DNA from 3 places in the Thalassotalea ponticola genome. Region 3 is predicted to be linked to each of the others. Evidence: predicted binding sites of a transcription regulator. Region 3 holds the regulator's gene; each other region holds the start of a gene.

Region 1 (4,710 bases), 730 kb from region 3:
ACAAACTTTAATGTCGTTGCTAGTCGATGAAGGCGCTACCGTTGAACAGGCAATTGCTGAGTCGGGAATTTGCCATCAATACCCTGAAATAGACTTGCAAGTAAATAAAGTTGGCATATGGAATAAAGCGGTAAAACTACAGCAAGTAGTGCAAGACGGCGATCGAATTGAAATATATCGTCCTCTGATTGCCGATCCAAAAGAAGTTCGCAAACGTCGAGCTGAAAAGGCTAAGCTTGAAGGTCGCGCCGATAAGGTCACTGGTGGCCGTGTAAATCCATTGCGAGGTAGCAATGATTCCGGCGAATAGTCATCTCGTTAAAAAATAAAGCGACTTAATTGTGACGTTGCACAGCCTTGTTCGCTAAAGTCGCTTTGATAACCTTGGTTATTGGGTTCAAATAACTGTTCTAGCTTGGTTAAGTAAAATTGTAGGCTATCTTGAATCTGCATTGCTAATGAAAACAAACTCAACGTTGATTTACCTGTTCGGTTGATACCTTGCGGGTCGATAACCGTTGATTGCGTTACGCCAACGTGATCTGGATTACTTACAACTAACGATACTGACGCCTCTATCGCCGGATATTCTGAGGAGGTGTACATTTCGAGCTTTTGAATTTGAACTTTTGTTGTTCCATCCCAAGCTTCTTCAGCTACGTCGGCCTTGGCTTGATGCGAAACGCTTAAAACAAGTGCACACATCAACACAGAACAAACAAACGCGATACGCAGTTTGAAATTTGATAACAACGCGGTCAATAAGTCTGTGTCCATAACAAGCTCCTTAATAAAGTTGGATCGTTGACGGTGCGAAAAACGCACGCTGTTAAGTGGTTCTGAGTTTGTGTCGCATTTTTCGTTCCCGTTCATATCTTTATAGCAACGGTCACTCATACTCACGTCTTACTCTATAGCTCGGCAAATAATTCGGTAAGATTTTTAACACCGTAAATATTACGTTAACTCTTTGTTAAGAGCGAGTTGTTATCGACAAATCGCCTTGTTTTCGGGATAAGTGGTGCTAAACCAGTCTTTTTTATATGTAAAAGCTCGCCTTCGATATCAATACGTGATTAGGAGCAACAAATAAACCCAACCAGTTACACCTGCAAACGAACCAATCGATACCTGATCTAAGCCGGTTATATTGTTAACTCATAGCGCCGGCGATTTTGATTTTTTAAATGTAACCGGTTTCTTTTTTGCCCTGTGTAATTAGTTGAAAAATCGCATTATTAATCTTCGTTAGCTTGTGTGTGTACCCACTATTGAGCGTCAGTTTTCTTTACAAAGTTTGTTCGCCTGTATACCGCATTTTCTTTGCAAACTTTTAACTAATTGTATAACTGCACCTTTTTCGAAAAGGCTTGAAATATGCATCATCTTTCTAGGCAACGTCAATACAATAAATCTTGTGAGGTGAACATGAAAAAATATTTAACAGCAATTTTAGCCAGTATTGGTTTAATGATGTCAGCGTCGGCATATTCAGAAGCTGTGGACTTTGTCGCGTTAGAAGAAACCGAAGGTGAAGGTGGCACAGATGTATTAGTCGTAACTACATCAGAATGGACGGTAACGATAACAGCCAGTGGCGGTTTTGCCTATTTAGACGGTCCTTCAGGAGGGGAAGTTGGTGGTCTTGGCGCTTGTCAAAACCTCGATGCTAACGATCAATGTGATCCGCGCAGTGATGATAACGTCACGCTTGGTGAGTCGTTAACATTTACCTTTAGTGGTATTGCAGATCGCTCAGCAGCCATACTTGCTCAACTTTGGTTTAACAACAACCACGATGGTGGTTTCGGTGAAGGCAACAATAATGTTGAAATTTCTTTTGATTCAGTTGTTGCTGATTACGAGACGCTTATTGTCGACATGAACTCAGGTGATCAAGAAGGTATTCCAGAAGCATACGGTGATACATTTGCGGTTAGTTTTCAAGGTATTGCATTAGTGAATGGCGATTCGTTTACCGTGTCACATATTAACGGTAATAGCGATTTCTATATGGCTGCGATGGCTACCTTTCAAGGACCTGATCCACGCATCGGCATTTTGGTTCCAGAGCCAACCAACATTATGCTATTAGCTCTTGGGTTAATGGGCATCGTTGTAAGTCGCCGCAAGCGCACGCTATAGGATATCTTCACTCTATGATACGATGCGGTCGAAAACGCATTGGTTAACTCACAAAACACGTGAGCAACTCGAACAAGCCTAGATAGTTATCTGGGTTTGTTTTTGTCTGTTATTATGTGATGCCAAATTTATTGTTCTGTTTACACCTTACTTATCAAGGTGATTTGTCATCTCGCGATGACAAGTCACCCACTAACAGCGTCGTAATAGATGTCATGTAGGGCCGCTTTAACGGTAGGTGGATTGGCCAACCAGTGTTTACCACTGTTCTATGGCAATCCCAATATTCTTACCGATTCATTCGCAGTAAAACCTGTATTAAACTAACGGTGATGCATAAGCGAATGTATAGAGGTAATTTATAGAAGTGGTGCGACGCATCCTTTGCGTTATCGTCTATGACGCTGAATCTAGGGGGCAGGTAATGCAGAGTTGTCCCCGATTAACCTCGCTGTTTTATCTACTTTTCGTATTTAAGTTTGTACAAGTACGTTCAACGACGCTGTTATTCGTCACATACCAGTTTGTAATAAATACGCCTAAAAACAAAGGCAATTTAGGCAACGTCTACATTGACTATACTGTCGTCTACAACACGAATCTATAACACGCAGCGACAATAAACAGTTGCAATTAGTTTGTGTGGTCATGGGAACGAATGACGTAATGACTGGAAATTTTCATTTTGTTGTATAAATTTACACAAATTTAACCATTAAGGGTATAAGCCAAAGTGAGCAGACGCCTTTTTCTATCGGGCTCTCAGTCTAAAAACACTCTGTATTTCAACGGTTAACAGTTCCATATTGGATGTCGGTATTTTTTACAATAAGGTAATCGCCGTTTAACTTAACCAAATTCATGTCGCTAAGCTTCTGTTTATATGTATTTTTTTTATTGTGGCTGATTATTTGCATGGTTTCGCTTGGTAAAAACAACAATTTGTTAATTAAAACGAGGAAACTTATGAAAAAATTACTTTGTTCATTAATTGGTGCGGCAGGGCTGATAATGGCCTCGTCAGCATCGGCCACTGTCATTAACTTTATGGAGCTTGCTAAAGATAACGAGCAAGGTCAGTTAGAGTGGGTTTTTGATATTGGTGGTGCAACGTTGACCATCACGGCAAACGACGGAACCCCTGCCTACGCTTATTTAGATGATGCCAATTCGGCCGGTCTCGAAGGTGGTTTAGGTGTCTGTTCAAACGTGAATGCTAACATGCAATGTGTACCAGGCAATGACGATAACATCACGGTAGGAGAGTCACTGACCTTTACCTTCACCGACATCGCAAACGGTGCCTATGTAAGCCTTGAGCAATTGTGGTTTAACAATAACCACGACGAGGGCTTTTTTGACGGTGACGCAATTGAGGTTAGTTTTTCTACTACTCGCAGTAAATTTGCCTTTGACGTGTTAGGGGATGGTGTTCTGGTTGATGAACCTACACGCACACGCAGTGGTTCAGGTGGTGCTTTTGGTAACTACGCGTGGATAAGTGATGGCGGAGAAGTTACGTTTACAGAAGGTCAGTCATTCACCGTGTCATATCTTAATCAAGAGTTTTATGTTGCAGCGTTAGAGGCGAGAGTGGTTCCAGAGCCTCACAACATTGCATTATTGGCATTGGGCCTAGCTGGTTTAGCGGTAAGTCGTCGCAGACGTCGCTAATACCACACCTACCGAATAAATAGGTTGATTGAAAAGCGTCGTTAAACGGCGCTTTTTTATGCTTGTTGCGTTTTGTGTTTGCTGCTTTTGATGATTGTTGCTTTAAACTGTGTTAATGGTACACAAGTAAGTCGTATTTTAATCGCATAAAACGGTCTTTGCAGTGAGACAGTATTTTTTAGGCTGTTATCCAGCCTGTTTGCGTATCGTTAGCTAGCGGCGAGAAAGGCGCGCTTTTTCGCCGGTTGAAGCTGGTTTAACAGAGCTGCGCAGCGCTTACCACTTGTTGGCGAAACCAAATGTGGCTGGGCTCATGGTGTAACAACGGAGACCAAATCATTTTTAGTTCGATATCGGGAATATCAAACGGCGGCGCTAATACCGCATACGCCGGATCGGCTTTATGCACCTCCGCCGCTTTACTGGGCAAGGTTGCAATTAATTGAGCATCATGGGCAAGCTGCATAGCAACGTGGTAATTACGAGTAAACACTTTTATGTCTCTGTGTTTTCCGATACGCGCTAATGCTTCATCTACCCAACCTAACTTTTGCACATCTTTAGGGTTCATACCCAAGCCAACACCAAATCCCGTTTTTGATACCCACACGTGTTTACTGGCCAAATAACTAGCCAAATTAAAATCGTTGAGTACGGGATTGTCTACACGCGTTAAACAACTAAAGCTATCTCGCCACAACACTTTTTGATGAAACGATTGCGGTAGTTCATTAAACAAGTTAATGGCCATATCTATCTTGCCATCCTCGACATCTCGAAAGGTGACGTCACTTGGGGTCATGATATCAATTGTCGTTTGACTGGCGATGGTGCTAAGTTGTTCCAGTAATTTGGGCAGTAGGGTTGAAGCAGCATAGTCGCTTGCCATGA
Region 2 (4,710 bases), 690 kb from region 3:
CAATATCCAGATTGCATAAGCGAGTGCGTTAATCGCGGTGACGAGTCGACAGGTCGCCGCGTTGTGACTAACGCATTGCTAATTTACACCTTATCGGTAAAGTGCTTAACTCTTACTCCAAGCAGCAACGCTAGAGCAAAATAGCTCATTGCACCAACACCAATAAGTATGGCTAAGCGCGATACTTTTTCGAACAAACTAAAAGTGAGCCATTGATTAAAGCTCGGTGACAGCCAGTAAAGCAGTAACGCCATTGCCAATGCACTGGCCACCAATTTAGCCATCACGATAAAGGTGTGTTTATCCAATCGATAAATATTGGCTTTCACTAAACCGATGTAAAGCAATGTGGCATTAACCGTCGCCGATATAGCGGTGGCGATAGCGAGTCCCACATAACCAAACAGCGGTGCGAGAATAAGGTTAAATACCATGTTCACCACCATCGCTATGATGCCGATTTTAACCGGTGTCGTGGTGTCTTGTCGGGCGTAATAGCCCGGGGCGAGTATTTTGATAAACATAAAGCTCACCAAGCCACTCATATAAGCAAATAACGCATACGATACTTGTTGGACATCGTGTTGACTGAATTCGCCACGCATAAAAAGTACCATGATAACCGGTTGGGCCAATACGATTAAGCCCGCCATGGCCGGCCAACCCAATAAGCTAACAACTTTTAGCGCCCAACCCAACGTTGCCGCAAACTGCGCCTTGTTCTGTCCTGCATGTAAACGCGATAAACTCGGTAAGATAATCGTTGCAATAGCAATGCCAAATAGCCCCAAAGGAAACTCTAACAAACGATCGGCGTAGTAAAGCCAACTAATTGAACCGGTAATTAAAAAGCTGGCAATTAAGGTATCAAGCAATAAATTAATTTGCGTAACCGATACGCCAAATAGTGCAGGAATGATCAGCTTGCGTATTTTTTGAACCCCGCGATCGCGCCATCCCCATTGCGGTTTTACCAGCACGCCCGCTTTGTAAAGGAAGGGTAATTGAAATAAAAACTGGCTCAAACCGCCAAAGAATACCCCCCACGCTAACGCATAGGCCGGTTGTTCAAATAGATCAGAGCCATATATCGCCGCTAAAATAATACACACATTGAGTAGCACCGGGGTGAAGGCGGCTGCGGAAAACTTGCCAAGGGTATTTAAAATAGAGCCCGCTAAGGCGGTAAGCGAAATAAACCACAAATAGGGAAAGGTAATCACCAATAGACTTGAGGCAAGATCAAACTTAGCGGCATTGGCGCCGTCGTTAAGCCAATCGAGGAACCAGCCAAAACCAAACAACGCAACCATCAGCGGCGATGCAATCATACCAAATGCGGTAACCAAGGTCACAATGACGCCTAACGTACCACTGACCTTAGCGATTAACTGTCGACTTGTTTGACTATTGTTCTCATCATCGAGGTGCTGATACTCCGACAAGACGGGAACGAACGCCTGTGCAAAGGCTCCTTCAGCAAATAGGCGACGCAAGAAATTAGGAATTTTATTGGCAAAAAAGAATACATCCGCACCCGCACTGGTACCGATCTTATCAGCGATAACCACATCCCGTACCAATCCCAGTACTCGAGATAGTAAGGTCATAAAGCTGACGACTAAGCCTGATTTGAGCAAGCGCTTGGCCAAAATTACTGCTCCTTTGTTATTGTTTTGATTATTTTCGTAACCAAGCCCAGTAAACTTTCGATTCAAGGGCGATTTGTGTTACTATCATAGCCTTTGCGGGGCTGCGTTAAAACCGCTATTTAAAGCCAATAAGTAGTTAATGTCTATTATGCTGATAAAATATTTGACATGAGCAGAAAAAACAGGCATATTTCGCATCCTTAAATTATGGCTATATTTATTTAAATTTTAGGAGTTCATCTTGGCTAACTCTAAGACTGCTAAGAAGCGCGCTATCCAATCTGAAAAGCGTCGCCAACACAATGCTTCACGTCGCTCTATGATGCGTACTTACGTGAAAAAAGTTATCGCTGCTATCGAAGCTGGTGATAAAGAAGTTGCTGCAAAAGAATTAGCAGCTGCTACCCCAATTTTAGACCGTTACGCAAGTAAAGGTTTAATCCACAAAAACAAAGCTGCTCGTGCTAAGAGCCGCTTAAATGCAAAAATCAAAGCGCTTTAATTATAAAGTTGCCTCGATAAGTTTTTGCAAAAACGTTTTTGAGAAATACCGCCTTAGGGCGGTATTTTTTTATCTGTCATATCCCATCGCTGAACACTGTCTGTCGCCTCACATTAACTAGCGATACGGCATTAAAAATTGCATTACCTTGCAATGTTACGAACTTTTAACACTGCTATCGGACGATGATGACCACCGCGCCCTCATGATTAAAACCTCATCAAAAAACAATCTCTTAGACTCTTTTAATCAAGCATACCTGTGAGTGCGGTTAACTGCCCTAGGGCGTGTAAACGTCTTTAACTACACCTAACAACATCAGCTCTACAACAAGTTAACAATTATTTTGTGTCGCTTTTTTTTACATCAGCAAGCACGGCATTATCGACATCAATGCAAAAAACCTCGCTAGCACATTAAAAACGTCACCTGCAAAATACTGGCATGAATAGTGCTTAAATTAACCCAGTAGAAAATAGTGAATAAATAACAACACCTTGGAGCTTTCATGCATTACAAAAAATACCTATTGTTCGCATTAGTACTGTTGCTGTGGCAACCGTTTGGCGTTAAGGCCGCTTATATCTCTTGCGCTGAGCAGTTTGGCTCAGGGTTGGGTGATGCAATCGAAAGCGCCGTGTCAAACAGCAGTGGTTGCGATGTTGGTGAGTCCAACAATGATAAGATTAAATCTGAGTTATACGTCAATAAACATCAAATGTTTGGCTATAGCGACTGGCAGCTTATCGAAAAATACGATCATTTGGATGATGGTCAGATGGGTGAGTTAACATTTGGTGATATGGACGGCTATGAAATCATGGTTGTTTTAAAAGGCTCAAATTCAAAAGATACCCAGTCATCGAGTTACGTGGGCTTTTTAATCGATTTAAGCAGTGCGTTTGACGATGAATCAAGTATGTACTCAATCAGTTGGGAAAGTGTGTTTTACAAAGGCGATTTTAGCGACGGCAAACGCCAAGACGTATCACATATCACCTTGTACAAACGCTATGTTGGTAACACACCCTGTCAAGGTACAAGGTGTCCGGACCCTAGAGATGTACCTGAACCAAGCACGCTGTTAATTTTACTCAGTGGTGTTGCTGGCTTGCTGCTGCGTCGCCAAAGAAATTAGCGCCAATAACAAGCGCTTTTATTAGCTTGTTGCAATATCCAACAACGCACTTGGTGAATTGCAAATAAGTTACCTTTCCAAAAAAAGCAAGGTGAATAGCTCAGCTATTCACCTTTTATTTGTAGCCTTTTATTTCTAATGCGGTTGATGCTCCGCAACGAACGACTGACGGCAGATTTAACGACTTACACAGAGAACGGGTACTGAATGGGATCGTGATGCTGATAGCCTGTTACTTTAAAGTCATCAGCGGTTACCCACTTTTCAATATCCTCAAGCGATTTAATGTCTGGGTTAATTTCTAATTGCGGCGCAGGAAAAGGCTTGCGCTTTAATTGCACATTTTGCATTAAATCTAACTGGTCTTCGTAAATGTGAGCGTTGACAATTTTGTGATACGCCGTGCCCGCTTTGTGACCGGTGATTTGCGCTATTAAAGCTAAAAAGGTGAATACCTGAATTTGATTGAAATTGAGTCCCAGAGGTACATCACAAGAGCGTTGAAAACTGGTCAAATAAAGGGTATCCCCGAGCAGTGAGAAATTATGGGTGTGCATACACGGACGCAAACAGCCCATGTGAAATTCACCTGGGTTGTAAAACGAGATAATCTCACCGCGATCGTCAATGCCGTCTTTTAGGTTGTCTACCACCTTTTTTAACTGATCGATGGTGCCACCGTCAGGCTTTTTCCACGCCCGCCCTTGAACGCCGTAAACGCGTCCCATATCGTCTTCGCCTTTGCGGTATGGATTGTTTAACCAAGCGCTGTTTTCATTGGCATTGGCATCCCAAGTTTTGGTACCTAAGGCGCGAAAGTCGGCAGCATTATCGTAGCCTTTAATATAACCGAGCAACTCAGCAATAGCTGCTTTGTAAAAACTCTTGCGAGTGGTAATTAACGGAAATTGATTATTGGCTACGTCGTACTCTAAATCGGCATTAATCACGGTTAAACAACGTTTACCGGTGCGTTTGTTGTCTACCCAAACGCCTTCATCGATAATGCGCTGACAAAGTTGTAGATACTGGTTCATTAACACGCTCCCTTTGTTGACTTGTTAGTGTGTACTGCGGTCGGATGATTCAATCCCCAAACGATTAGGCCAACACCGATAATTATCATTGGCAGCGAGAGTATTTGTCCCATCGACACGAAGCTAAAGATAAATCCTAAATGGGCATCTGGCTCGCGGAAAAATTCTACAATAAAGCGGAATAATCCGTAACCAGCTAAAAACGTACCGCTGGCAACGCCGCGCGCTTTAACGTACTTACTGACCAAATAGACCATGAAAAACAACACCACACCTTCGAGGAAAAACTCGTATAGTTGCGATGGGTGTCTGGCGAGACCGAGCGGATCGGTGGGAAATACCATCGCCCAGCTGACGTCAGTTTCACGCCCCCAAAGTTCG
Region 3 (4,710 bases):
ACAATGCGAATTGACGAGTTAAATTGCTGGCTCAATTTAGCTAGCTTAGTTGCTGCGCGCGCGTGTAGGCCGAGTTTATTTTCAATGGTCACCATACGCGAGGCATGGGTTGAGGTTGCAGACTTGGTTTTTGCCATGATATTTAGATCGCTTATTTAATTAACTCTCGATGACGTACTTGCACATCTTTTTCTTCTTTTTTAAATTGCTTGGCCAGAGTTTCAGCAATATAAACACTTCGATGCTGTCCTCCAGTGCAACCAATGGCCACCGTTAAATAGGTGCGATTATTGCGTTCAAGGTGAGGCAACCAAGTCATCATAAATGAGTTTATTTGCCAAATAAACTTGGTGACTATGGGTTGTGCTGCGAGGAAATCTTGCACCGGTTGATCGAGACCGGTAAATGCCTTTAAGCCTTGCTCCCAAAAAGGGTTTGGTAAGAAGCGCGCATCAAATACATAATCGGCATCGGTGGGAACACCGTGTTTGAAACCAAATGATTCAAACACTAACACCAATGAACCAGTCTTTGACCCCATTACTCGCTCGCGCACTAAATCCGCCAACTGATGCGGCGTTAAACTGGTGGTATTGATATACATGTTAGCGCGACTGGCGACTGGATCGAGAAGTTTCTTTTCCAATGCGATAGCTTGATCTAAAGCCATGTTTTTGCGGATCAAGGGATGTAATCGCCGGGTTTCACTGTAGCGGCGTACTAACTCTTTATCATCAGCATCGAGAAATAGCACCGACAAGTCGACGCTATTTGGTAAATAATCGATAATCTCACTGGCATCGTCAGGGTTGGTTGGCAGGTTGCGTACATCTAACGAGACGGCAACATGCTGGTAATCATTAATCACCGTGTGTGTGAGAGCGGGTAATAGATTGACGGGAATATTGTCTACACAGTAGTAGCCCAAGTCTTCCAGTACGCGCAGAGCGACAGTTTTTCCCGAGCCGGAGCGGCCACTGACGATCATTAATTTCATAGCGATTCCCTGTTAGCCGTTGGCGACCGTGTTGTAAAGTTCATTGGCTGAGGTACAGCGTCTGACTTTTTTACTGTTTTGTTTATCGGCAAAATATTGCGCGATACTCGCTAGTGTCTCTAAGTGTTGCTGACAGCGGTCTTCAGGAACGAACAGAGCAAAGAAGATATCCACCGGTTTATTATCGATTGCATCAAAGCCTATAGGTGTATCTGTGGTGATAAGTACGGCGATGGGTTGCTCGTTATTATTGATTTTACTGTGCGGTATGGCGATGCCATTACCAATCCCTGTACTACTCAACTTTTCCCTGTTGATCAGGTTATTGAGTAATTCTTTTGCTGTCGCCGAACTGATTTTGTTGGCCGCAAGCACACTAATTTGTTCTAGAATGTTTTTTTTACTATTGCCCGGAGCTGCACACACTGTGCAGTCCGGTGATAACAAGTTGGCAAGATTCATAAAATTTAATGACTGGATAATTTCGCCTTGTGTTTTAACACTTGACGGTCAAGTTTATCGACAAGTGCATCTATCGATGCATACATGTCCTCATTTTCGGCAGAACCAAATATTTCACCTTGGTTCACGTGTAGCGTTGCCTCTGCGATTTGTTGCAGCTTTTCAACTTTCAATACGACATAAACGTTGTTTATATGGTCGAAGTGACGTTCAAGTTTCTCAAATTTTTGTTCAACATAACCGCGCATAGAGTCGGTAACTTCAACATGATGACCAGAGATATTGATTTGCATAAGCTGTTTCCTTATCGTTGTGCTTACAGTAAGCTTTTTCTTTGGTTAGATGGTGGGATACCCAAAGATTCTCGATACTTAGCTATTGTCCGGCGCGCAACGTTAATACCTTGTTCCGCCAATAATGCAGTAATTTTACTGTCACTTAAAGGCTTCTGTGGGTTTTCAGCGTTGACCAGCTTTTCAATTAGGGCGCGTATCGCCGTCGATGAGCACTCTCCCCCGTTTTCAGTACTGACATGACTAGAAAAGAAATACTTTAATTCAAAGATTCCCCTTGGAGTATGCATGTACTTTTGTGTGGTAACCCGAGAAATTGTCGACTCGTGCATCTCAACCGCTTCGGCAACGTCATTTAGCACCATAGGGCGCATGGCTTCAGGTCCGTGTTCAAAAAAACCTTGCTGTTGTTGAACAATACAGTTAGATACCTTCAACAGGGTATCGTTGCGGCTTTCCAGTGATTTGATGAACCATTTAGCCTCTTGTAAGTGCGAGCGAATAAACTGGCTGTCTTGGGCTGAACTGTTTTTCGCCATAGCAGCATACTGACCATTTATATTGAGCTTTGGTGCAGTATCGGGGTTTAGTTCAACCACCCAACGTCCGTTTTTCTTCACCACACTGACATCAGGAATAATATATTGCTCCTCGCCTTGGGCAATGGCATCGCCAGGACGAGGGTTTAAACTTTGTATTAAGCGCATTACCTCGCGTAACTCGTCTTCTTTTAACCGCGTTTTGCGCATGATACTGCGAAAGTCGCGGTTGGCGAGCAAATCAATGTGTTTACTGATCACTTGTTTGGCTTGCGCTAAATACGGTGTATTGCTGTCAAATTGATTTAATTGGATTAATAAACAATGTTGTACAGAACACGCACCGGAGCCGATGGGATCAAACATGTGAATTCGCTTGAGCACCGCTTCAACTTCGTCCAATTCGATGCGTTCATCGGCGATACTTTCGAGTATTTCAGCAGTACTGATAGTCAGGTAGCCGGCATCGTCTATCGCGTCAATGATCGTCATCGCGATACTGCGGTCGGTATCAGAAAACGGAGTGAGCTCCATTTGCCAAGTCAAATGATCGCGAATTGTTTCACTGGTTTCACCTTGATATAGCGAATCGTCGTCGTTTGGCGGGGCAATGCCGGTCATTGACGTACCGGCGCTGAAGCTTTCTTCCCAAGTCGAATCAACCGACAAATCCTGAGGGATTTCACTGTTGGTAAGAGCTTCACTGGTGGTAATTTGATCGGCGTTATCACTATTGCTCGACGATTGTTGCACATCGTTCATATCGAGATCCGCCATATCATCCGTCGATTGACTATCATCAACCTCAAGCAACGGATTAGAGTCGAGAGCTTCTTGAATTTCTTGTTGCAGATCCAAGGTAGATAGCTGCAACAATTTGATCGCTTGTTGCAACTGTGGCGTCATCGTTAAATGCTGGCCTATGCGCAGCTGAAGACTTGGTCTCATGAGTTAATTGCTTTCCATAAAACGAATTACATATGCCAATTTTGGCGGAGAAAACTAACCCTGCTGATACAGTGTTTGGTCACCTTGTTACTATAACTATAGCGTGAATTTATCACCTAGGTAGACATCTCTCACATGCTGATTAGATAATACCTGATCGGCACTACCTTGCGCGATTAGTTCACCGTGACTCACAATATACGCATGTTCACACACATCGAGTGTCTCACGCACGTTGTGGTCGGTGATAAGCACACCAATACCGCGTTCTTTTAAGTGTAAAATTATTTTTTTTATATCGCTGACTGAAATCGGGTCGACGCCGGCAAAGGGCTCATCGAGTAAGATAAATTTGGGATCAGCCGCTAACGCTCTGGCTATTTCAACGCGTCGACGCTCTCCCCCCGACAGGCTTTGCCCGGTATTGTCGATAATATGGCCAATATTGAATTCTTCGACTAGCGATTCGAGCTTGTCTTGGCGCTGACTCGCGCTGAGTTCTTTACGGGTTTGCAATATTGCCATAATGTTATCGCGTACCGATAACTTGCGAAAGATAGATGCCTCTTGCGGCAAGTAGCCAATACCGTGTCGCGCGCGTTCGTGCATCGGTAACAGGGTCAGATCTACGTCATCTAAGGTCACTGTACCCTCGTCGCTGGCAACCAGTCCAACAATCATGTAAAACGACGTCGTCTTTCCGGCGCCATTTGGACCGAGCAGGCCGACTACTTGACCAGCGTTAACGGACAAACTGACATCTTTTACGACTTTGCGCCCTTTGTAGGCTTTGGCTAAGTGCTTTGCATCGAGAGTAGCGGTCATCTTACTGTTCTTTTTCACTTTCAGGTTCGGTTGTTTTTTTTGATTTTTTATCGGGAGCAATAATGGTGGTAACAATACCCGTGCCATCTCCGTCTGCGGTTAACTGCTCTGTTTCTAGGTTGTAGGTAATAACGTCACCTTGCACCATACTGTCTTGCTGGCTGACCTTGGCATTGCCGCGTATCACTAGTGTGCTGGTATATGGCGAGTAGGTGATTTCATTGGCTTGCAGTTTAATGGTATCGCCATTGTCTAACTGTTGTGAAAACGTTGCCGGCTTTCCCTGCGCCAGATATTTTTTATTTTCTGCTTCTTTGGCGTCAATTACTTGCACTAAGTCGGCCGATATAGTCAGAGAGCCTTGGGTGATTTTGACATTGCCGCTGTAGCTAGCGATGCGCTTCTTTAAATCGGTGGCCTGTTTTTTCGCGACAATTTTGATGTCTTGCTCAAAATCAGCTTGTTGGGCAATCGATAAATGACTGACGAAACACAATGGTAGAGCGATTACTAACTTATTGATCGCGTTTTTTAAAGATTGTCTGTACATGGTCACTCAACGTCATTTCAGTGGTAGTAGCATTAATTTCTAAACCAGAGCCGTACATAGTAAAGTCTTTACCCAGTATCTTAATGTCTTGCTCTG

What was found. The regulator sigma-54, encoded in region 3, starts transcription at its own class of promoters, with help from an activator protein. The targets are predictions, from matches to a motif close to GTTGGCACGNNNNTNGNNT.
Region 1: ACAY30_RS05010 (PEP-CTERM sorting domain-containing protein) is a predicted target of sigma-54. The motif match lies at 1,300-1,318, and genes of this name have one in related genera.
Region 2: ACAY30_RS04845 (PEP-CTERM sorting domain-containing protein) is a predicted target of sigma-54. The motif match lies at 2,593-2,611, and genes of this name have one in related genera.

What each region holds. Positions count from the first base shown of each region.
Region 1 covers NZ_CP166871.1:1,153,882-1,158,591, forward strand. The annotation lists gene ACAY30_RS05000 (RnfH family protein) at 1-310, shown strand, start outside; gene ACAY30_RS05005 (hypothetical protein) at 319-777, opposite strand; gene ACAY30_RS05010 (PEP-CTERM sorting domain-containing protein) at 1,429-2,145, shown strand; gene ACAY30_RS05015 (PEP-CTERM sorting domain-containing protein) at 3,112-3,819, shown strand; gene ACAY30_RS05020 (LysR family transcriptional regulator) at 4,076-4,710, opposite strand, start outside.
Region 2 covers NZ_CP166871.1:1,120,159-1,124,868, reverse strand. The annotation lists gene murJ (murein biosynthesis integral membrane protein MurJ) at 84-1,652, opposite strand; gene rpsT (30S ribosomal protein S20) at 1,894-2,154, shown strand; gene ACAY30_RS04845 (PEP-CTERM sorting domain-containing protein) at 2,663-3,292, shown strand; gene ACAY30_RS04840 (thymidylate synthase) at 3,478-4,329, opposite strand; gene lgt (prolipoprotein diacylglyceryl transferase) at 4,329-4,710, opposite strand, start outside.
Region 3 covers NZ_CP166871.1:428,518-433,227, forward strand. The annotation lists gene ACAY30_RS01940 (HPr family phosphocarrier protein) at 1-137, opposite strand, end outside; gene rapZ (RNase adapter RapZ) at 152-997, opposite strand; gene ptsN (PTS IIA-like nitrogen regulatory protein PtsN) at 1,010-1,459, opposite strand; gene hpf (ribosome hibernation promoting factor) at 1,465-1,752, opposite strand; gene ACAY30_RS01960 (RNA polymerase factor sigma-54) at 1,776-3,239, opposite strand; gene lptB (LPS export ABC transporter ATP-binding protein) at 3,336-4,064, opposite strand; gene lptA (lipopolysaccharide transport periplasmic protein LptA) at 4,066-4,614, opposite strand; gene lptC (LPS export ABC transporter periplasmic protein LptC) at 4,580-4,710, opposite strand, start outside.